Regions from separate parts of the Roseovarius indicus genome, predicted to be linked through region 2. Evidence: riboswitches for the same ligand, from Rfam matches in the RefSeq annotation. Region 2 holds a riboswitch; each other region holds the start of a gene.
What was found. Region 2 has a riboswitch for cobalamin ahead of RIdsm_RS02200 (CbtB domain-containing protein). Riboswitches for the same ligand answer to the same signal wherever they lie in the genome.
Positions count from the first base shown of each region.

Region 1: it holds a riboswitch for cobalamin, as region 2 does, so the genes downstream of both, RIdsm_RS17345 (hypothetical protein) here and RIdsm_RS02200 (CbtB domain-containing protein) in region 2, are expected to answer to the same signal.
Region 3: it holds a riboswitch for cobalamin, as region 2 does, so the genes downstream of both, RIdsm_RS04385 (TonB-dependent receptor plug domain-containing protein) here and RIdsm_RS02200 (CbtB domain-containing protein) in region 2, are expected to answer to the same signal.

Region 1 covers NZ_CP031598.1:3,611,406-3,618,810, reverse strand. Annotated here, with positions in the region: gene RIdsm_RS17360 (hypothetical protein) at 1-1,319, opposite strand, end outside; gene RIdsm_RS17355 (membrane dipeptidase) at 1,316-2,299, opposite strand; gene RIdsm_RS17350 (LysR family transcriptional regulator) at 2,394-3,269, opposite strand; cobalamin riboswitch at 3,374-3,569, shown strand; gene RIdsm_RS17345 (hypothetical protein) at 3,664-3,930, shown strand; gene RIdsm_RS17340 (sugar O-acetyltransferase) at 3,958-4,509, shown strand; gene RIdsm_RS17335 (ArgE/DapE family deacylase) at 4,517-5,806, opposite strand; gene RIdsm_RS17330 (DUF1127 domain-containing protein) at 6,086-6,301, opposite strand; gene RIdsm_RS17325 (Mrp/NBP35 family ATP-binding protein) at 6,554-7,405, shown strand, end outside.
Region 2 covers NZ_CP031598.1:446,768-454,172, forward strand. Annotated here, with positions in the region: gene cobW (cobalamin biosynthesis protein CobW) at 1-18, opposite strand, end outside; gene RIdsm_RS02185 (DUF1636 family protein) at 77-403, shown strand; gene RIdsm_RS02190 (hypothetical protein) at 523-1,014, opposite strand; gene RIdsm_RS02195 (CbtA family protein) at 1,073-1,765, opposite strand; gene RIdsm_RS02200 (CbtB domain-containing protein) at 1,769-1,933, opposite strand; cobalamin riboswitch at 1,970-2,193, opposite strand; gene RIdsm_RS02205 (chromosome segregation SMC family protein) at 2,441-5,896, shown strand; gene RIdsm_RS02210 (THUMP domain-containing class I SAM-dependent RNA methyltransferase) at 6,374-7,405, opposite strand, start outside.
Region 3 covers NZ_CP031598.1:919,342-926,746, reverse strand. Annotated here, with positions in the region: gene RIdsm_RS04400 (PhnD/SsuA/transferrin family substrate-binding protein) at 1-758, shown strand, start outside; gene RIdsm_RS04395 (phosphonate ABC transporter ATP-binding protein) at 827-1,630, shown strand; gene phnE (phosphonate ABC transporter, permease protein PhnE) at 1,623-2,423, shown strand; cobalamin riboswitch at 2,617-2,831, shown strand; gene RIdsm_RS04385 (TonB-dependent receptor plug domain-containing protein) at 2,960-4,894, shown strand; gene RIdsm_RS04380 (ABC transporter substrate-binding protein) at 4,896-5,750, shown strand; gene RIdsm_RS04375 (FecCD family ABC transporter permease) at 5,759-6,730, shown strand; gene RIdsm_RS04370 (ABC transporter ATP-binding protein) at 6,727-7,405, shown strand, end outside.

The DNA of each region.
Region 1 (7,405 bases), 2.3 Mb from region 2:
TCGCCCATGCGGGGTTCGAGCTTTTCCTCGGAGGTATACCAGACGCGCGCCTGGGCGTCTTTCGCGCTCCAGTCGATGGCGAGGGCCCAGTCGTAGACGTCTTCGATGATGGCGCGCAGCTCGGCGAGGGGCATGGCGCCGTCGATGCGCCAGCTGTCCTGTTCGTCGGCGCTCATGGTCGGGCCGAGATCGTCGACCAGGTCGCCATAGGGTTCGAGCAGCACCGACACGAGCTGTTCCTGCCCTTCGAGCGAGAGCGTGTCCTCGGCCCAGAGCCAGAGGCGGTTCCACGGGGAAGGCCCGGCCAGGTCGGCGGTTTCGAGATGGGCCATCAGCGTGTTCATGTCATCGCGCAGGTCCTGCAGCTTTTCGAGCTGGGCCGGGTGCTGGGACCGCCAGCCATGGGCGTGGAGCCGGGCGCGGGCCGCGGTGGTGCGGATGGCGGCGATCTTGTCGGGGGTGGCGGTGGGCAGGGCGCGGACGCGGCGGAGCGCCTCTTCGCGGGCCGCGATCCAGTTGTTGAGGAGCGCCGGGTGGGTGATGAGGAAGGGCGCCATTCCAAGGCCGGTGGAATTGCCGATGCCGAAGCGGCGGCGCAGGGCCGGGTCGAGCGCGAGGGCGGTGTCGGGGGCGCGCATCCGGGCCATGTGCTCGACAAGGTCCATGACGAAGGCGCGGGTGAGGTAGACCGAGAGCATCTCGACCTGGAAGGGCACGTGGCATTCGGGGCGGTCGGCGATGTATTCGCGGTCGGCGGCGCCGAACTTGCCCGAGCCGTAGACGGCGGTGGTGCGCATGAGGTAGCCGATCTCGGCGACTTTTTGCGCATCGGGCTGTTTTCCGGCGGCGAGGCGGTCGACCACGTAATCCCACAGGCGCACCGAGCGGTTGGCGCGGGAGAGCGACAGCTCGCGGTCGGAGACGCGGCCGGCTTCCTGCTTGGGGACGTTTTCGGCAAGCCTTGCGATATCGTCTTCGGTGGGGATGCCGTCGAAAAGGGTGAAGGTGGCGTCCCATTCGGTGGCGATCACCCGGTCGGAGCGCCGGGCGGCCGGCAGATCATGGGCGAAGGCGACGAGGGAATAGCTGCGTTCGGGGCCGTGGGCCACGTAAACGGCGTGGCCTACGCCGTTGGCATCTATGTTGAAAACCCGTTCTTCGAAGCGCCATTTCTCGGCCTTCAGGCGGCGGAGAAGCTGGCGCATGAAAGACAGGCGCGTCTGGTGGAACGCGCCGAGGCGGGCCAGCCTCATCACCCTTTCGGGCGGGCGGCATGTGATGTCGGATGCGTCGACCTCGGCCATCAGCACGTCTTTCATTCGGCTTTGGCCCCGAAATTGAGGTCGAAGAAACGCAGCCAGTTCTCCCCGAGGAGCGCCGCCACTTCGCTGTCGTCAAAGCCCTTTTTGCGTAGTCCTGATTCGATAGTAGCGAAATCGCGGTTGTCGCGGAACCATTGCGGTTGCGGGGGGAAGCCGGGGGCGGCGGACGAGCCCTCGCCATAGTCGATTTCCTTCGACCAGCGGCCCACGCGCATCCACTCGACGACGCTGTCGGGCTGGTCCTGGCAGAGGTCGGAGCCGATGCCGAAATGGGCGACACCGAAGCTGTCGGCGGCGTCGGCGACCATGGCGCAGAAGCTGTCGAGGGTGCAGTCGGACTTGTCTTTCAGGTGATGGGGGTAGAGCGAGAAGCCCATCATGCCGCCGTTCGCGGTGACGGCGCGGATCACGTCGTCGCGCTTGTTGCGAAGCGCCGGCTGCCAGCGGTGCGGGTTGGCGTGGGTTATGGCGATCGGGCGTTCGGAGAGCTCGGCGGCCTCGATGGTGGAGCGGTCGGCGGAATGGCTCATGTCGATGACGAGGCCGACGCGGTTCATTTCCTTGATGACCTGCTTGCCCATGCGGGTGATGCCGGTGTCTTCGGCTTCGTAGCAGCCTGTCGCGAGGAGGGACTGGTTGTTGTAGGTGAGCTGCATGAACCGGGCGCCGAGGGTGTGGACGATCTCGACGAGGCCGATATCGTCTTCGATGGGCGAGGGGTTCTGGAAGCCGAAGAAGATGGCGGTGCGATCCGTTTCGCGGGCAAGGCGGACGTCATCGCCGGTGCGGCCGTGGAAGATGAGCTCGGGGAATTGCTCGAACCAGCGGTTCCATCGTTCGATGTTGAGCACGGTTTCACGGAAATTCTCGTGATAGGCGATGGTGACATGAACGGCGTCGACGCCCCCTTCGCGCATCTGGCGGAAGATCTTCTCGGACCAGTTGGCGTATTGCAGGCAATCGATGCGGTGGGTCATTGGGGCCTCCGGCGTGTGGCGGTGTGGCTGGGTCAGCGGCGGCATTGGGGCATGGGGCCGACTTCAGATCAAACGCAAAAAAGTTGAAGTAATTTCAGTTTGTTTGAAATTCTGTGGCGAGGATGGCGGCGGCCATGTCTCGGGCGGCTGGGGGCATATGCGCCGCGTCGGGGGTGAACATGTAGACCTCGCGCCGGGCGGAGACGTCTTGGAGGGGCAGAAAGGTGAGGTCGGAAAACTCTGGCAGAACAGCGAGTTCCGGCAGGACGGTGATGCCGACGCCGGCGCGCACGAGGCTGAGGATGGAGGCGGTGTTGCGCACGCTGAGGCGGGCGGATTCGAGAAGGGGGGTGAAGGCGTCGTCGTCGATCTGGCGGCAGAGGCCGTTGGCGATGAAGCTGGTGCCGTGGAGATCTGACCAGGTGAGGGTCTGCCAGCCCCATGTCAGCGGATGATCGGCGCGGCAGACCACGCCGAAGCGGTCGGTGAGGATGCGCCGGCGGTCGAAGCCGGGAATGGGGCCGAGGCTGGCCAGCCCGATATCGGCGCCTTCGGCGCTCATCTCCTGTTCGATGGCGGACGAATCGGCGTCGCGCATGTCGATGCGGACCGCGGGGTGCTCGGCGATGTAACGGCGCAGGACCTGGGGCATGACCACCTGGGCGATGGACGGCGTGGCGATGATGCGGACGAAGCCGCGTTCGGCGCGGGCGAGCCCCTCGATGGCGGTGACGGTGCGCTCGAAATGGGTGATCTCGCGGGTGGCTTCCTGGCGGATGAGCTCGCCCAGCGGGGTGAGGCGGGATTTGCGGCCGGTCTCGAAGAGGGGCGCGCCGACGTGATCCTCGAACTGTCGGAGCATCATGGACACGGCGGAGGGTGTGCGGTTCAGGATTTCGGCGGCATCGGCGAGCGAACCCTTGTCGGCAACGGCTTGAAAGCAGCGGAGCATTTCGATCTTGATGGCCATATTCAAGAAACCCTGAAGTTTCAGGTATAAAGGGTCAGGTTTTCTTGAATGTCCAGTCGCGGGATCGTGCCAGTGATCTTTGCTTGTGCGAGTCACCGGGAGGTGCGAAAGTGATCGTCCGAGGTGCCGGTGCTCTTGTCAGAGGGCAACGGAGAATTGGGAAGCCGGTGAAAGGCCGGCGCTGCCCCCGCAACGGTAAGCATGGGGGGTATGGGCGAAATACCACTGGGCGCAAAGCCCGGGAAGGTGCCCGTATCCTGACCCGCAAGCCCGGAAACCAGCCTTGGACCAACGTCAAGCCGCGGGGGGCGGTGCGGGCGGATGGGTTTCGTCCATCGCTCCACTTTCCTTCGCCCCAGTTCGGCCCGGGGTGTGGCCGGTGGAGGAAGATGAGATGACCGCAGCGCGGATACTGGATGGATTGGAACGCAGCGAGGCCACCGGCAAGGAGGCTGACAGCGTGGCGCGGATGGGGTTCCTGGAATGGGCCTTTGGCCTTGAGGGCGAGGTGACGCCCGCCAAGGCGAAGGCGGCGCTGGACAGTGCCGAGGCGCAGGGGCCGGAGAGCGATGCGGCCTGTGCGTTCGTGGTGTTCCTGCGGCAGGCGACGCGGCCTGTCAGCGGAGGGCTGCGCCGGGGGCGTCGGCGGGCGCTTCACTGAAGGCTAGCGGCCCGCTAGGGTCGGGCCATGGCGAGTGAGAAAGAGAAGATGCAGGCGGGGGAGTGGTACACGTGCCATGACCCGGAGCTTTTCGCGCTGCAGGATGCGGCGCGGGCGGCCTGTCATGCGCATAACACCGGTGTGCCGGTGGAGCGGGGGCCGATTGGCGCGGCGCTGGCTGGGTTGTTCGCCGAAATGGGCGAGGGCTGCATGATCGAGGCGCCGTTTCATTGCGCCTACGGGGTGCACATTCACCTGGGCGCACGGGTTTACATGAATGCCGGCTGTACGATTCTCGACACGGCCGAGGTGCGGATCGGAGACGATACGATGCTGGGGCCGGGGGTGCAGATTTATTGCCCGACGCATCACAAGGACCGGGCCAAGCGGGTGGCCGGGCTGGAACGGGCGCGGCCGGTGACGATCGGGCGCGAGGTGTGGATCGCCGGCGGAGCGATTCTGTTGCCCGGGGTGACGGTGGGCGACGGGGCGATTGTGGGCGCCGGCAGCGTGGTGACGCGGGACGTGGCGCCGGACACGATGGTGCTGGGGAACCCGGCGCGGGTGCGCGCCGGGTGAGTTTGGGTCAGGTCTCTGTCAGGCCGCACCATTCGGCGATGAAGAGGGCGATGACCCCGGTGACCTGTTTGACCGAGGCGAGATCGACCCGTTCGTCGAAGCCGTGGATGCTTTCGGCGACGGGCCCGTAACAGAGGCTGGGGATGCCGTGGTAGAGGCCGTAGAACCGGGTGTCGGTGAGCGCCGTGAACTGGCGGTCTTCGGGCCCGTCCTGGTTGAAGACGGATTTGTGGGCCGCCGAGAGGGCGGTTTCGGGGGCATCGGCGTTTTCGAGGACGAAGCCGTCGGCCTGGAAGCCGTTCCAGACGATCTCGGGCGGGTTCGAGCGGAGGAAGGGGTGGGCCTTGGCCGCTTTCGCAACGGTTTCGGCGATCTCGGCCTTCACCTCTTCGACCGACCAGCCGGGCAGGAGGCCCATGCGGCAGTCGACCTCGCACCATGAGGGCACGGAGGAGGCCCAGTCGCCGCCCTTGATGATGCCCGCGTTGAAGTTGATCGGGTGTTCGGCGCCCTTGAAGGCGGGGTTGTCGGGGACGCGGGTGTTGAACTCTTCGCAGAGGGCTTCCAGCGCGGTGAGCAGTTCGAACGTGCCCATGATGGCGTTGGCGCCGGTGCCGGCATAGGCCACGTGGGCGGGTTTGCCCTGCACCTGCAGCTTGAACCAGACGACGCCGACCTGGGCGCGCACGAGGCTGTGGCCGGTGGGTTCGGGGATGAAGACGCAATCGGCGCGGTAGCCGCGGGCGAGGGTGGCCAGCGCCCCCATGCCGCTGCTTTCTTCCTCGATGACGGATTGGTAGTGGATGCGGCCCTCGGAGGCGAAGCCCGCGCGGCGGATGGCGTCGACGGCGAAGAGGGCGGCGGTGTCGCCGGCTTTCATGTCGCCGGCGCCGCGGCCGTGCATCCAGCCGTCTTTTATGACCGGGTCGTAGGGCGGGGTGGCCCACATCTCTTCGGGGCCTTCGGGGACCACGTCGAGATGGCCCTGTAGAATCAGGGATTTGCCGCCAGACCCTTTGCCTTCGAGCGTGCCGTTGACGGCGCGGATCTCGGTGATGTCGCCGGCGGCATCGCAGAAGCCCGGCTGATCGGCCAGCTCGGACATCGGCACGGTCCAGTCGTCGACCTCCCATCCGCGGGTGGAGAGGGCGTTGGCCATGAAGTCGAGCGCCTTCGCTTCCTCGCCCCGGCGGCTGGGAATGCGGGTGAGGTCGGCCAGGAACGAGACCTGATCGTCGAAGCCCGCCTCGACGGCGTCGAGAATCGCTTGGGTGGTTTTTTCGGGGATGGCGGTCATGACGGCTCCTGCTGCGGTTTGGCAGAGGGGAGCAGCGGCAGGTCGGCCCGTCAAGGTGGATGTATGTAAAGGGGGCGCCAAAAAAGAAAACGGCGGCGCCTGGGAGGAGGAGTGGCGCCGCCGTTCCATTACGTTCGGCCCTGGGAGGAGGAGTAGGGCCTTACGCAGCTGTTTGGACCTAAAGGTCCGAAGTTTTGGGCGACGGCATCAGGGAGGAGGAGAGATGCCGCCGCCATTTCCGAATGTCCCAGGGAGGAGGAGAGGGACACCCGAAACTTTTTACTCGCCGTAGACTGCCTTTCGTGCCGCAGCGCGAATGCCGGACCGGTGGATACCGAGGTCGGCCAGTGCGGCCCTGTCCAGCTCTGACAATTCGCGCACGGTTGCGCGATAGGCGAGGTAGTCGTAAACCGCTTGCATCACGTGATGCGCTGCGGCGCTTATTTCGATTGCGAGGCCCGTTTCTACGGCGCGCTTCTCGCTGTAAGTTGCCATTTTCGGCTCCGTCTTCTTTCCTGAGCGCCTCTTCTGCGAGAGGCTGTGTTTTGTTGTTCGTTGATATTGAAGATAGCTAAATGCTGCAGTTGCACAATGCCTAGATAAGCATTGCTGCTATGCAGAAAATGCATAAGCAAAGCTGACCTAATATTCAGGCAGTTGGACTGTTTTTTAAGCGAAAAATATCTCCCCCTTGCAGGTGCAGAAAAATCTGCCACGTATTGCAGCAAGACTGACGGGAGAATGGGCATGACCGATATTCGCACTGCGATCGAGACGGAACTCAAGCGGCTCGAGCTGCCCGACGGGGGCAACCTGGTGTCGCGCGACATGGTGCGGGCGCTGTCCGTCGAGGGGGGCGTGGCGCGATTCGTCATCGAGGCGCCCACCACCGAGATGGCCAAGAAGATGGAGCCGCTGCGCGCCGCCGCCGAGCGGGCGGCGCTGTCGGTGGAGGGGGTCGAGAGCGCCTCGGTCGCGCTGACCGCGCATGAGCAGAGCGCCAAGGCGCCGCCGAAACCGGCCGGCGGTTCGGATGAGGACGCGCCCTCGCTGAAGCTGGGCGGGCATCCCAAGGGCGGGCAAAGCTCGATCCGGCCGGCTTCGGTGAAATCGCTGATCGCCGTGGGCTCGGGCAAGGGCGGCGTGGGCAAGTCGACCGTGTCGTCGAACCTTGCCGTGGCGCTGGCCAAGCAGGGCCGCAAGGTGGGCCTGCTGGATGCCGACATTTACGGCCCCAGCCAGCCAAGGATGATGGGCGAGACCAAACGCCCGGCCAGCCCCGATGGAAAGATCATCGAACCGCTGAAGGCGCATGGCGTGACGTTCATGTCGATCGGCCTGATGCTCGACCCCGACAAGGCGGTCGTGTGGCGGGGGCCGATGCTGATGGGGGCGTTGCAGCAGATGCTGAGCCAGGTGAACTGGGGCGAGCTCGATGTGCTGATCGTCGATCTGCCGCCGGGGACGGGCGATGTGCAGCTGACGCTGAGCCAGCGGGCGCAGCCCACAGGCGCGCTGATCGTGTCGACGCCGCAGGACGTGGCGCTGCTGGATGCGCGCAAGGCGATGGACATGTTCAACACGCTGAAGACGCCGATC
Region 2 (7,405 bases):
GGGGATCTTGGCGGGCATTCGTGAAGCTCCTTCCGAAAAGCTTGTCAGCGGTGCGGCGATCGCCTAGGCGAACCCCATGCACCGGATCGTGGTCTGTTCAACATGCGAGGGAAGTGACGGCAAGGGCTTTGCCGCCACCCTGCGCGCGGCCCTGGCCGAGCGCGGAATGGATTTCGAGGTGCAGACGCATGACTGCCTGTCGAACTGCGCTCGCCCCCTGTCTATGGCCTTCACCGCGCCGGCCAAGGCCACCTATCTCTTCGGCGACATCGCCCCCGAAACCGACCTCGCCGACACGCTGGCCTTCGCCGGTCTCTACGCCGACACCCCAGACGGCTGGATCGAAGACGCCCGCCCTGCCGGCCGCCTGCGCTTCTGCCTCATCGGCCGCGTCCCGGCCTGAAACAAGGCGCCCCCCCGGGGCTTCTTCTGGCCGGAAATATCCCGGGGGAGGCGTTGAAACCCGACCGGGTTTCAACGTCGGGGGCAGCGCCCCCATTCCGACGCCGGCCAAACAGAACATCACTCGATCACCAGCGTCTCGGTCACCTCGAGCGGCTCTCCTCCGACGGCCAGTTGCGTGTGATCGTTGGCATTGAGCGTCACCCGGATCTCATGCTCCCCCACCGGCAGCGCCGACAGGTGGAACCACGGCGCATAGGCGCGGGCGATCTTCACCCCGTCGACATAGACATGCGCGTGACCGTGCCCCGGCACATGGTCGCCGTTCACCGCCTCCGGGTCGAAGGTGAAATTCTCGACGATGATCTCAAGGTTTCGGCTCTGGGCACCGTCCGGGTGAAAGGCAATCGACAGCGCCGGCGCCGGGCTTTCCGCCTCGGTCAGCGTGGCATGGGGGTCGGCCCCGTCACCGTGGTCATGGGCCGAATGGTCATGCACCGCGTCCTCATGTGCGTGCCCCTCGACCTGCGCACCGGTGGAGGCGGCCAGAAGGAACCCCGCGCCGGTTCCGAAGAACAGGCCGATGATCAGGAAAATGAACGTCTTCGGCATGCAGCATCCCCTTTGGAACAACCGGGCGGCGCGGTGGCCGCCCGGTCAGGACAACATTTCACGCGGTCGCGGTCTCGCCCTCGGCCTCGCGTTGCCAGAAATACCCGGCAAGGCCGCCCAGCACGGCCCAGACGGCAAAGCCGACCCCGAGCGCCCGGCTGGCAAACAGCGCGGCGATCTCCGGCGGCACCGGCCCTGCGAAACTCGCGGGATGCGGCGCGCCGATCACGTGCGGCGCCAGGATCAGCACCGCCGCCGCGCCCCAGGCGGGCAGCCCCCGTCCGAAACCGATCATCGCCAAGCCAGCGCCGGTGGCGGCAACCGTGCCCCACCACCAGACCTGCCGCGCGCCAAGCTCGGCCGCGGCCACGCCGGGCACCTCGGGTGGCAGCGAAAAAGCCGGTGCGAACTGGAACGCGAGGAACCCCGCGATGCCCCAGATCAGCCCGGTGCGCCCGTTGATCGTCACGCCCCGCTCATCCGCCATCGCCATCGCGGCCACGAGGATCAGCCCGTAGCCCACGTAGATCAGCGCCGAGAACAGCACGCTCATCCCGTCGCGCACCGGGTCGAAACCCGGCAGCTCGGGATGGGCCGAGACAGCCTCCGCGCCGAAATGGACAAGATCACCCCCTTCGTACAGCTCCGCATGCAGAAGCACCGGCTGGACGAACGCCAACTGCAACGCGGCCGCGATCAGCCCCGCGCAGAATCCAGCGAACAACGCGCTGGTCAGAAGTCTCTGAAACATGGCTCAGTGGCAGGGAAAGCCGGTGGCGTGGCGCACGTCATGCGCGGCGTCATGCAGGGCAGCGGCCTGAACATGGCCGGCCAGCGTGACGATGCCAAAGCCCAGGACAATGGCGGTCAGGGCCGGCAGAACGATCGATTTCGAAGCGGATTGAACCAGTGCGGTCATAGTCTTTTCTCCTTCCTTGCCTCTCACCCGAGGCGTGGATTGCATCACGCAAAGGCTGGTCTCCTGGCTCGCGGGTCATAGCCGATCCTGCCGCCTTCCCAAGGCCGTTCGGCCCGGTGGCATGTGGCAGGGGGCTCACCGCTTACAGTCGCGGGGGCGGCTGACGCATGGGCTCCCGAATTGGGTCCGCCGTCACGTCATTCCCGATTTATCCCCGAGTGCTTTGCACCCATATGGGGACCCTTGCACCCTCCGGTATGAGCCTCGCCCGCCGTTGCGTCAAGGCAATTTGCGACATGTCGGCACAGGGCGGCGCCATCACGCGGCACGCGTCGCCATGGGCCGAACCCCGCCGATTTTGCCGCGCAACGCGCAATATCTTGTGGATAAGACGCCCTGATAGCCCATATCCGGGGCAAATCCCGTTGACAGGTCGCCCTTGCCTCTCTCTCATTGGTCCCCAAGACCGGAATCACCGGCGCGTCACCGGGCACAAGGGGCAAACCAGTGCAGTTCTCGAAACTCAGGCTGACGGGCTTCAAAAGCTTCGTCGACCCGACCGACCTCTACATCCAGAACGGCCTCACCGGCGTGGTGGGCCCGAACGGCTGTGGCAAGTCGAACCTGCTCGAAGCCCTCCGCTGGGTCATGGGCGAGAACCGGCCCACCTCGATGCGCGGCTCGGGCATGGAAGACGTGATCTTCGCCGGCGCCGCCTCCCGCTCGGCCCGCAACTTCGCCGAGGTCTCGATCCATATCGACAATTCCGACCGCCTCGCGCCCGCCGGCTTCAACGAAACCGACCATCTCGAAATCATCCGCCGCATCACCCGCGACGTGGGCTCGGCCTACAAGGTCAACGGCAAGGATGTCCGGGCCCGCGACGTGCAGATGCTCTTCGCCGACGCTTCCACCGGCGCCCATTCCCCGGCGCTTGTGCGCCAGGGGCAGATCTCCGAGTTGATCAACGCCAAGCCCAAGGCCCGCCGCCGCATCCTCGAAGAGGCCGCCGGCATCTCCGGCCTCTACCAGCGCCGCCACGAGGCCGAGCTGAAGCTGAACGGCGCCGAACAGAACCTCACCCGCGTCGACGACGTCATCGAACAGCTCGCCACCCAGCTGGCCCAGCTCGAACGCCAGGCCCGCCAGGCCGCCCGCTACCGCAAGATCGGCGAAGACCTGCGCCATGCCGAGGGCCTCCTCCTCTACCGCCGCTGGAAAGAGGCCGACGAGGCCCGCGCCGCGGCCGAGGAACAGCTCCGCGAACGCACCTCCGACGCCTCCCGCGCCGAGGCCGCCGCCCGCGAGGCCGACCGCATCCGCACCGCCGCCGAGGCCGCCCTGCCGCCCCTGCGCGAGGAAGAGGCCATCGCCGCCGCCATCATGCAGCGGGTACAGGTCGCCATCGATTCGCTCGACGAGCAGGAGGCCAACGCCCGCGCGCGCATCGAAACGCTGGAATCCCGCATCACCCAGCTCGCCCGAGATATCGAGCGCGAGGAAAGCCTCAACCGCGACGCCGGCGAAACCATCGCGCGCCTGGAAGAAGAGGCGCAGGAACTCGAAGACGCCTCGCATGGCCACGACGACAACCTGGCCGAGGCGGCACAGGAATCGCACGACGCCGCCACCATCCTGCAAGAGCGCGAAACCGACCTCAGCCAGCTGACCGAAGACGTGGCCCGCCTCTCGGCCCGCCACCAATCGGCCCAGCGGACGGTCGAGGACTACAGGAAAACCCTCGAGAGAAGCGAAGCGGAAGCCGCCCGCGCCCGCACCGCCGCCGAAACCTCCCGCGAGGCGCTGGACAAGGCGAAGGCCGATTACGACGCCGCCCAGCAGGAAGAAGCCAAGGCGGTCAAGACCGCCGAATCCGCCGAGGAAACCCTGACGCTGGCCGACGAGGCCCGCGCCGAGGCGCAATCGCGCGAGGCCGACGCCCGCGCCGAACGCTCCGAGGCCGAGGGCGAGGTCAATGCGCTCTCCGCCGAGGTCTCGGCACTCGCCCGGCTCGTCGACCGCGACACCGCCGAGGGCGGCCAGATCCTCGACGCGCTGACCGTCACGCCGGGCTACGAAAAGGCCCTCGGCGCGGCGCTCGCCGACGACCTGCGCGCGCCGGAAGTCGAGGCCGACGGCCCCTCCGGCTGGACCCGCCTGCCGGGCTACCCCGAGCCGCAGCCCTTGCCCGATGGTGTGTCGTCCCTCTCCGATCACGTCACGGTGCCGGACGTCCTGCAACGCCGGCTCAGCCAGATCGGTCTCGTCGAACCTGAATACGGCCCCCGCCTTCAGGCCGAGCTTCTCCCCGGCCAGCGTCTTGTCAGCACCGAAGGCGACCTCTGGCGCTGGGATGGCTACCGCGCCTGGGCCGAGGATGCGCCCTCGGCCGCCGCCCTTCGCCTGCAACAGCTCAACCGCCTCGAAGAACTCAAGCAGCAGCTCGCCCACGCCACCGCCCGCGCCGAGGGCGCCAGCGGCGCGCACGAGGCCCTGCGCAAGCGCCTCGCCGAGCTGACCGAGGCCGACAAACGCGCCCGCGAGGCCCGCCGCGCCGCCGATACCGCCGTCAACGACGCCAGCCGCGCCCTGTCGCGCGCCGAGGCCGACCGCAACCTCGCCCAGTCGCGCCTCGAATCCCTCGGCCTCGCCGTCACCCGCCACGAGGAAGAGGCGCTCTCCGCCCGCAAGGCCCTGAACGAGGCCGAGGCGGCGCAGAACGCGCTGGAAGACCTCGACGAGGCCCGCGCCGGCGTCGACGACGTCAAGATGACGGTCGAGGCCGCGCGCATGACCATGATGGCCAAGCGCTCCGCCCATGACGAGCTGCGCCGCGAAGGCGAGGCCCGCGCCAAGCGCGCACAGGAGGTCGCCAAGGAAGTCACCGGCTGGCGAAACCGTTTGGAAACCGCCGAGAAGCGCAGCGCCGAGCTGGCCGAGCGCAAGACCGCCTCCGAAGAGGAACTCGCCGAGGCACAGGCCAAGCCGGCCGAACTCTCTGCCCAGCGTGACGACCTCTCCGGCCAGATCGCCAGCGCCGAGAAACGCAAGGCCGAGGCCGCCGACGCCCTCTCCACCGCCGAGGGCAACCTGCGCGAGGCCGTTGCCGCCGAGCGTGACGCCGAGCGCGCCGCCTCCGACGCCCGCGAGGCCCGCGCCCGCGCCGAGGCCCGCGCCGAAGCCGCCGTCGAGGCCCGCGATCACGCCGCCGAGCGCATCGAGGAAGAGCAGGAAACCACTCCCGCCGACCTGCTCGAGCAGCTTGACGCCGACCCCGACAACATGCCCGCCGCCGACGCCATCGAGGCCGACGTCAACCGCCTCAAGCGCCAGCGCGACGCGCTGGGCGCCGTGAACCTCCGCGCCGAGGAAGACGCCAAGGAGGTGCAGGAAGAGCACGATTCCCTCACCGCCGAGAAGGCCGACCTCGAAGAGGCGATCCGCACCCTTCGCAACGGCATCGCGTCGCTCAATCGCGAGGGCCGCGAACGGCTGCTGACCGCCTTCGAGCAGGTCAATTCCAACTTCTCCATGCTCTTCCAGCACCTCTTCGGCGGTGGCGAGGCCAACCTCGTGATGGTCGAAAGCGACGACCCGCTCGACGCCGGACTCGAGATCATGTGCCAGCCCCCGGGCAAGAAACTGGCCACCCTGTCGCTCCTCTCGGGCGGCGAGCAGACGCTGACGGCATTGGCGCTGATCTTCGCCGTCTTCCTCGCCAATCCCGCCCCGATCTGTGTGCTCGACGAGGTCGACGCGCCCTTGGACGACGCCAACGTGGGCCGCTTCTGCGACTTGCTCGACGAGATGTGCCGCCGCACCGAAACCCGCTTCCTCATCATCACCCACCACGCGGTGACGATGAGCCGGATGGATCGCCTCTTCGGCGTGACCATGGGCGAAAAGGGCGTCAGCCAGCTCGTCTCGGTCGACCTCAAGAAGGCCGAGCAGATGGTGGCGTGAGGGGAGGTTTTACCTCCCTAAAATCTTAAACGTTCCTTCACTCCGCGCGGCCAAACTCCGCCTCGCTGCAATCCATTGCAGTGAGAGGAGGTGATGAACCTGAGCGAAAACGATTTCCGAAAGTGGATGGTGCTCCTCGCGGCGGCAACGCTGATCGTGACCATCATCCGCCTTTGGATTGGGGTCTGACCCCGAAACAAGGAAAGACCCTGCGGAGTCGCACCTCCGCAGGGTCGACTTTTTTGGTGATGAACCTGAAAAGCGATTTCCGGTGTCCCGTTATGATGCGATTTCTCTAACACAAAGTAAACCAAGAGACCCGGATCGTGGTTAATGCCCTGCCTGCGCAACGCGCGCAGACTTAACCGTGCCCCCCGCCGATAAAAACACCGACGTAATACCGACAAAATACCGACGTTATACCGACAGGCCGAATCCCTGAAAAATCAGCCCGTTAACCCCGATTCGCCCCGTTTTCTAAGGCAACGGCCCCGTCTGGTACAATTTCACCTTCAGCCCCCCATGCGGCACCGGCGCCCCACCCGGCTTGAACGTCAGTCCGGTCGCCTTCGCCAGGCCCCCTTCCGAGGTCACGATCCCGACCCGCCAGCCGGAAAACCGCTCCTTCAACGTCTTCCCCAGCGCGCCATACAGCGCATAAAGAAGCTTCTTGTTCCCGATCCGTCCGCCATAAGGCGGGTTGACCATCACCAGTCCCGGCGGTCCGTCCGGGGCCATCCGGTCGCTCACCGCCATCTGCTCGAACCGCGTGAACGCCGCCACGCCGGCCCGTTCCGCGTTGGCCGCTGCGGATTTCACCGCCCCCGCATCCCGATCGCTGCCGTGGAAAACCATTTCCGTTCCGACGCTTGGCACCTGTTTCATCTCTGCCCAGGCCTGCGGATCGAACCCCGCCAGGTCCTCGAACGCAAAACGCCGCGACCGCCCGGGGTGCAAGCCCGCCGCCATCTCCGCCGCCTCGATCACGAAGGTGCCCGACCCGCACATCGGATCGACCACCGTCTCCGAGCCATCATACCCGCATTGCCGCAAGAACAGCGCCGCCAGCGTCTCCCGCATCGGCGCCTTGCCGACGGCCTCCTTGTGGCCGCGCCGGTGCAGCGGCTCGCCCGACGTATCCACCGAGAAGGTGCAGAAATCATCCTCGATCCGCACCATCACGCGAAGCGACGCCTTGGCATCCACCGTCACGCCCAGCTCTTCCGCCAAGGCCCGTTCCACCCGCTGCTGCGCCGCCTTGTCGTGATAGATCCGCGACGCGTGACAGCTCGCCTCCACCTTCACCGGCACATCCGCCCGAAGCACGTCGCCCCAGGGAAACTTCCGCGCCCGCTTGTCCAGCTGCGCAAGGTGCATCGCCCGGAACCCGCCGATCCGCGCCAGCACCCGTCCCGCGCCCCGCAGCACGAGGTTGGCCCGCCACACCTCCGGCCAGCCACCCTGCACTGTCACGCCCCCCGGCACCTCTCCGGTCACGTCGAACCCGGC
Region 3 (7,405 bases), 470 kb from region 2:
TCGAAGCGCTGCAACAGGAATTCGGCGCCTTCGAGGCCAAGCTCGAAGAGCTGACCGGCCACGAGATCGACCTGTTCCCGGTCAGCTCGCGCACCGCCGCCGTCGAGGCGCTGAACCAGGACAAGGTCGACCTGGTGCTGACCGGCCCGGCCGAATACGTGGTGATCAACGAATTGACCCAGGCGAAGATCGTGACCGCCTGGCAGCGGCCCAACTACTTTGCGCAGATCGTGACGCTGTCGGACGGGCCGATCAAGTCGGTGCAGGACCTGAAGGGCAAGACCGTGACCTTCGGTTCGGTCGGGTCCACCTCGCAGCACCTCGGGCCGGCACAGGTTCTGGCCGATTTCGGGCTGGCCTACAACACCGACTACCAGCCGCAGATCATCGCCCGCAACGTGGCCGTCGAGGCGCTTATCCGCGGTGACGTTCAGGCCGTTGGCATGAACGAAGGGCACCTGTCGCGCATTCGCGAGGCGTTTCCCGACACGTCGTTCACCGTGGTGGCGCGTGGCCGCGACCTACCGAATGACATCCTCGTCGCGCGGTCGGATCTTGACGATGCCACCATCGCCGACGTCAAGGCGGCCTTTGTCGATCATGGCGCGGAGCTGATGGATGCGATCCTGACCGGGGAAGACAACCAGAAATACAAGGGCGGCTTCTTTCTGACCAAGGTCGAGGACAGCGAGTACGACTACGTGCGCTCGATGTACAAGACGATCGGGGTCGATACCAACGCCTTTGTCGGCAACTGAACCTGCCAGCATGACATGAGGCCGGGGGCGCAGATGCCCCCGGTTTCGCGCATAACGGAAGGGGCCACATGCTCGATCACCTGACAGATGCCCGGACGGCCGGGGGCACGGCGCGGACAGCCGACGCCCCGCTCATCGAGGCGCGGGGCCTGTGCAAGGCCTATACCCGCCGCGCCGTGGTGCTTGACGGCGTCGACCTGCGCGTCGAGGCGGGCGAGCGGGTGGCGCTTATCGGCTCGAACGGAAGCGGCAAGTCGACGCTTCTGAAAAGCCTCATCGGCCTGCATCCCATCTCCGGTGGCGAACTTTCCTGTTTCGGAGAACCCGTCGGCCCGGAGGCGAGCCGCGCGCAGCGGCTTCGGATGCGGCGGCAGACCGGGTTCGTCTTCCAGAAGCATTGCCTGGTGCGGCGGCGGTCGGTGCTGTCGAACGTCATTCACGGGCTCTTTGGCGAGGCGGGCAGCTGGCGGGCCTTCTGTCACAGCCTGGCGCCGGAGGACTGGCGGGCCCGGGCCATGGACGCGCTCGACGCGGTGGACCTTGCCGACAAGGCGATGCTGCGCGCCGATACGCTGTCGGGCGGGCAACAGCAGCGCGTGGCCGTGGCCCGCGCGCTGGTGCGCAAGCCGCGGCTGCTGATCGCGGACGAACCGGCCGCCAGCCTCGACCCGGTGTCGGGGCGCAACGTGATGGAGCTGTTCTCGACGCTGTGCCGCGAACAGGAGATCACGCTGATCTACACCTCGCACGACATGGCCCATGCCACCGCTTATGCCGACCGGGTGGTCGCGCTGAAGGGCGGGCGGGTGCATTTCGACCGGCCCGCCGAAAAGGTCACCCGCGCCAATCTTCAGGATGTTTTCGATGGCTGATCGCGCCCATATGCCCCCCGGCCGCTTCGAGGGGTTCTCGGCCCTGAACTTTGCGCTTCTGGTGGCGCTCGGGGCGGTGATCATCGCCTCGATGGGCAAGGTCGCCCCCTCGCCCCAGCAACTGGCCGAGGGTGTGCCGGGCATGGCCAACCTGGTGCAGCGGATGCTGCCGCCCAATACCGAGCCCGCCTTTCTTGCCCGGATCGGGATGCGCATTCTCGAGACCTTCCAGATCGCGCTGGTGGGCGCGGCGATCGGTATTGTCCTGAGCCTGCCCATCGCGTGGTGCGGCGCGAGGGGCGTTTCGCCGCTGGGGCGAGGCAGCTTCCTGGTGAAGGCGTTCGTGTCGTTCCTGCGGACGGTGCCCGACCTTGTCTGGGCGCTTCTGTTCGTGGCCTCCATCGGGCTTGGCGCCGTGGCCGGCACCATGACCATCGTGGTCGACACGATCGGCTTTTGCGGCCGGTTCTTCGCGGAGGCCATGGAAGACGCCGAGAAGGAACCGCAGGAGGCGCTGTCGGCGATCGGGGCGGGCAAGGGCTCGATCCTGGTGGGGGCGATCTTGCCCGACATCATGCCGTCGCTGATCAACTCGTCGCTGTTCGCGCTGGAGAAGGCCGTGCGGTCTTCGGTGGTGCTGGGGCTGGTCGGTGCGGGCGGGATCGGGCAGGAGCTGAAGGTGGCTTTCGACCTCTTTCAGTATCGCAATGCCTCGATGATCATTCTGGCCATTTTCCTGATCGTGCTGGTAATGGAGATCTGCACCGACAAGCTGCGCGCCCGGATCCAGTAGGCGAAGGCGGATGACTGACGGGGCTGCCAGACGGCGTGCGTTCCCCCGCAACGGTTAACAATTGATTAACACGGGGACGGAACCCCGGCGTGGGTTTCGGGTGGGCTGATCGCTTGCCCGCCCGCCGGCGCGCGAAACGGTTGTCTAGGGTCAGACCGTTAAGAAATCGCCTTTTCACCGCGCGCGATCCGCGCTAGGCAGAACTTGCTTCGGTCCGGGCGGTGCGCCGCCCGGTGAAAAGGGAACACGGTGAGGTTTCGCCATATGGCGCCAATTCCGTGACTGCCCCCGCAACTGTAGGCGGCGAGCGAAGCCGGAACATGTCACTGCCGTGCGTCAGCGCGGTGGGAAGACCCGGCCAAGCGATGACCCGCAAGTCAGGAGACCTGCCGAGGTGATCACCCTGTCCGGGCGCGGGGCGCGCATGGGCAACGGAGCTATCCGTAGAGGTGACGTTTCACCGTCTGCGGGGGCCTTTCCTCCGAGACCAAACACGTTGATTTGCGCCGCGATGCGGTGCGATCGGAGGGACCGACATGAAACGCCACGCGCGTCTTGGCCTGCTGGCCACCACCATTCTTGCCACACCTGCCACGGCCGAGGAGACCTATGACCTCGGCACGCTGGTCATTTCCGGGGGGCTGACCCCCGTGGAGGCGCGGGAGTACGGCCGCGCCGCCACCGTGCTGACGGAGGAAGAAATAGAGGAGAGCGGCGAGCAGTACGTGGCCGATGTGCTGCGCTCGCTTCCGGGCGTGGCGGTGTCGCGCACCGGCGGGTTCGGCGGGCGCACGCAGGTGCGGCTGCGGGGGCATGAAAGCAACCATACGCTGGTGCTGATCGACGGGGTCGAGGTGGCGGCGCCGGACCAGGGCGAATACGATTTCGCCGGGCTGCTGACGGCGGATATCGCACGGATCGAGATCATCCGCGGGCCGCAATCGGCGCTGTACGGGTCGAACGCCATCGGCGGGGTGATCTCGATCACCACCAAGCGGCCGACGGAACCGGGGATCAGCGGCGAGGTCGGGTTCGAGGTGGGCTCGGACGGCACCTATGAAGGCCGGATCGCCGTTCGCCAACAATCGGTACGGGGGCAGCTGAGCTTTTCGGCCGCGCGGCGCGAGACCGACGGGTTCGACATATCCGGAACGCCCGGGGGCGAGGATGACGGCGACCTGAACCGGACCTACAACCTGACGGGGCGGTTCTTCGTCAGCGACGCGCTGACCGTCGGTGGGTCGCTGCGCCATGTCGACCGGGTGTCGGACACGGACGGCTTCGTGTTCGGCGCGCCGACGCGGGCGGGGCTGGTGGTTGACGATGCCTCGAATATCGAGATGCAGGAGACCTTCGGCTCGGTCTATGCCGAGCTTGGGATGTTGGATGGCCGCCTGCAGAACCGGGTGGACCTGTCTTTCGCCAATATCGACCAGCAGGGGCGCGGCGGCACCGGCCTGCGCAACCAGGACAATACCGCGACTCGCGCCAAGGCGAGCTATCGGGGCACGGTGGCGCTGGATTCCGACAGCGTGGATACGGCCGATCATACGCTGACCTTTGCCGCGGAATGGGAATACCTGACCTACAAGGGCAACCAGGCGTTCTTTGGCCCCGGCGAGCTGATCAAGCGGACGCGCGAGCAGAGCGCGCTGGTGATCGAATACCAGGGCAGCTTTGGCAACGGGTTCGACCTGCAGGGCAGCGTGCGGCATGATTTCAACGACAAGTTCGAGGATTTCACCACCTATGCGGTGGGCGCCTCCTATACCCTGCCGAACCAGATGACGCGGGTGCATGCCTCCTATGGCACCGGGGTGCAGAACCCGACGCTGATCGAGCAGTTCGGTTTCTTCGCCAACTTTGCCGGCAACCCGAACCTTCAGCCGGAGCAGAGCGAGGGGTGGGATATCGGCATTGAGCAGCAGTTCCTTGGCGGGCGGGGCCTTGTCGACGTGACCTATTTCGACGACGAGCTGACGAACGAGATCACCTCGGTCTTCAACCCGGCGACGGGGATTTCGACGCCGGTGAACCAGCCCGGCAAGAGCGACCGGCGCGGGGTCGAGGTGTCGGCGGACGTGGCGGTGACGGACCGGTTCGATGTCGGGCTGAGCTATACGTGGCTTGACGCGACGAACCCCAACGGCTCGGTCGAGGTGCGGCGGCCGGAGCATGAGGCACTGTTGCAGCTGGGCTACCTGATGGCGAATGACCGGACGCGGTTCAACCTGGATGTGCGGCACGTGTCGGGGAATTACGATACCGATTTCACGGCGGCGTCGATGGGGGCCAGCGTGGTGCGGCTGTCGGATTACACGCTGGTCAATCTCGGGATGAGCCATGACGTGACCGACAGCGTGCGGCTGAGCGCCGGCATTCACAACCTGACCGATGAGCGTTACGAGGAGCTTGATGGCTATGCGACGCAGGGGCGGACGGTGTTCTTTGGCGTGACGAGCACGTATTGAGGTGAAGGGCGCGGGCTGGATATGTCGGCTTGCGCCTGTTGCCCTGGCGGCCGTGGTCGCCGGGGCGGGCCTGGCACGGGCGGAGGCGCCGGCGCGGGTGGTGTCGATCAACCTTTGCACCGATCAGCTGGCGATGATGCTGGCGGGTGACGGCCAGCTTCATTCGGTCAGCCATATCGCGACCGACCGGCGGGTGTCGGCCATGGCCGATAAAGCGGCGGGGTATGTCGCCAATCACGGGCTGGCGGAGGAAATCTACCTGATGCGGCCCGACCTTGTGGTGGCGGGGCCCTATGCCGCGCAGGCGACGACGGCGATGCTGAAACGGCTGGGCATTCCGGTGGCGGTGATCCCGGCGGCGACGTCGCTGGACGACATTCCCGACCGGATCAGGCGGATGGGCGAGGTGCTGCATCGGGAGGCGGCGGCCAAGGACATGGCGGCCGCGTTCGAGACGCGGCTGGCGGCGGTGCGGGCCGAGGTGGCGGCGCGGCCGTCGGCGGTGCTTTACTATGCCAATGGCTATACGTCGGGGGCGACGGCGCTGGCGGGGCAGATCCTGCTGGCGGCCGGGTTCGAGAATGCGGCGGAGCAGGCCGGGTATGGCGCGGGGGCGAAGCTGCCGCTGGAAATGCTGGCGATGATCGACCCGGACGTGGTGATCACCTCGCAGGCCTATCCCGGTGCGTCGCGCTCGGAGGAGATCATGGATCACCCTGCCGTGCGGGCTTTTCGCGAGAGCGGCGCGGCGGCGGCGATGACCGGCCCCGACTGGGTGTGCGGCACGCCGCATGTGCTGGACGCGATAGACCGGCTGGCCGGGGCGCGGCGCGAGATCACCGGGGCGGCGGAGTGAGCCGCGTGATGATCCCCCTCGGGCTGCTGGTGGCGGCGCTGGCGCTGGCCTCGCTGCTGATCGGGCCGGCGGGGCTGGGCGTGGGCGAAAGCCTGTCGGCGCTGGTTGCGGGCGATGGCGGGCCGCTGACGCTGGTGATGCGCGAGATCCGGCTGCCACGGATGATTTTGGCGGTGATGATCGGCGGATCGCTGGGGCTGGCAGGGGCCGCGATGCAGGGCTACCTGCGCAACCCGCTGGCCGAGCCAGGGCTGATCGGGGTGTCGGGGTCGGCTGCGCTGGGGGCGGTGCTGGCGCTTCAGACGGGGCTGTCGGCGGTCGTTGCGCTGGCCCTGCCGCTGATGGCGCTCGGCGGAGCGCTGGGGGGTGTCACGCTGGTGATGCTTCTGGCGGGGCCGCGGGGCGGATCGCTGACGCTGATCCTTGCGGGGATCGCGGTGTCGGCGCTGGCCGGCGCGCTGACCTCGCTGGTGCTGAACCTGTCGCCCAACCCGTTTGCCGCCAGCGAGATTGTCTTCTGGATGATGGGCTCGCTGGCCGACCGGTCGATGACGCACGTGTGGCTGACGCTGCCCTTCATGGTGGTAGGGCTGGCGCTTCTGGCCGGGCTGGGCCGGGGGCTGGATGCGCTGACGCTGGGCGAGGATGCGGCGGAGGCGATGGGCGTGAGCCTGACCCGCCTGCGGCTGCAACTGGTGCTGGGCACGGCCTGCGTGGTGGGCGCCGGCACGGCGGTGGCGGGCGCGATCGGGTTCGTCGGACTGGTGGTGCCGCATATCCTGCGGCCGTTGGTGGGGGCGCGGCCCTCGCGGCTTTTGTGGGCCTCGGCGCTGGGTGGCGCGGCGATGGTTCTGGCGGCGGATATCGCCGTGCGGCTGATCCTGCCGACGCAGGACCTGAAGCTTGGCGTGCTGACCGCGCTGGTGGGGGCGCCGCTGTTCCTGCACCTGATCCTCAAGCTGCGGCGGGAACGGATATGAGCGTGCTGAGCCTGTCGAACCTGTCGGTTTCGTTGCGCGGGCGCGACGTGATCCGCGATGTTTCGCTGTCGATCGGCGAGGGGGAGCTTGTCGGGCTGATCGGGCCCAACGGCGCGGGCAAGACCACGCTGATGCGGGCGGCGCTGGGGTTGCTGCCGTTTGCCGGGGAAAGCTCGCTGGCGGCCCTGTCGCAGGCCGAACGGGCGCGACAGGTGGCGTGGATGCCGCAGGCGCGCGAGATTGCCTGGCCTGTCAGCGTGGAAGACGTGGTGATGCTGGGGCGGATGCCGCACATGACCGGGCGCCGGCCCTCGGCGGTGGACCGCGAGCGCACGGAAGAGGCGCTGGCGTGGATGGAGTTGACCGGGATGCGCCACCGGGCCGCGACGCGGCTGTCGGGGGGCGAGCAGGCGCGCGTGCTGATTGCCCGGGCGCTGGCGCAGGATACGCCGCTTCTGATGGCCGACGAGCCGGTGGCCGGGCTGGACCCGGCGCACCAGATCGCGACCATGCAGACGTTTGCGACGCTGGCCCGGTCTGGCAAGTCGACGCTGGTCTCGCTGCATGACCTGAGCCTTGCGGCGCGGCATTGCACCCGGATCGTGATGCTGGGGGATGGCGGGCTGGTGGCCGATGGCACCCCGGCCGAGGTGCTGACGCCCGAGCGGCTGGCGC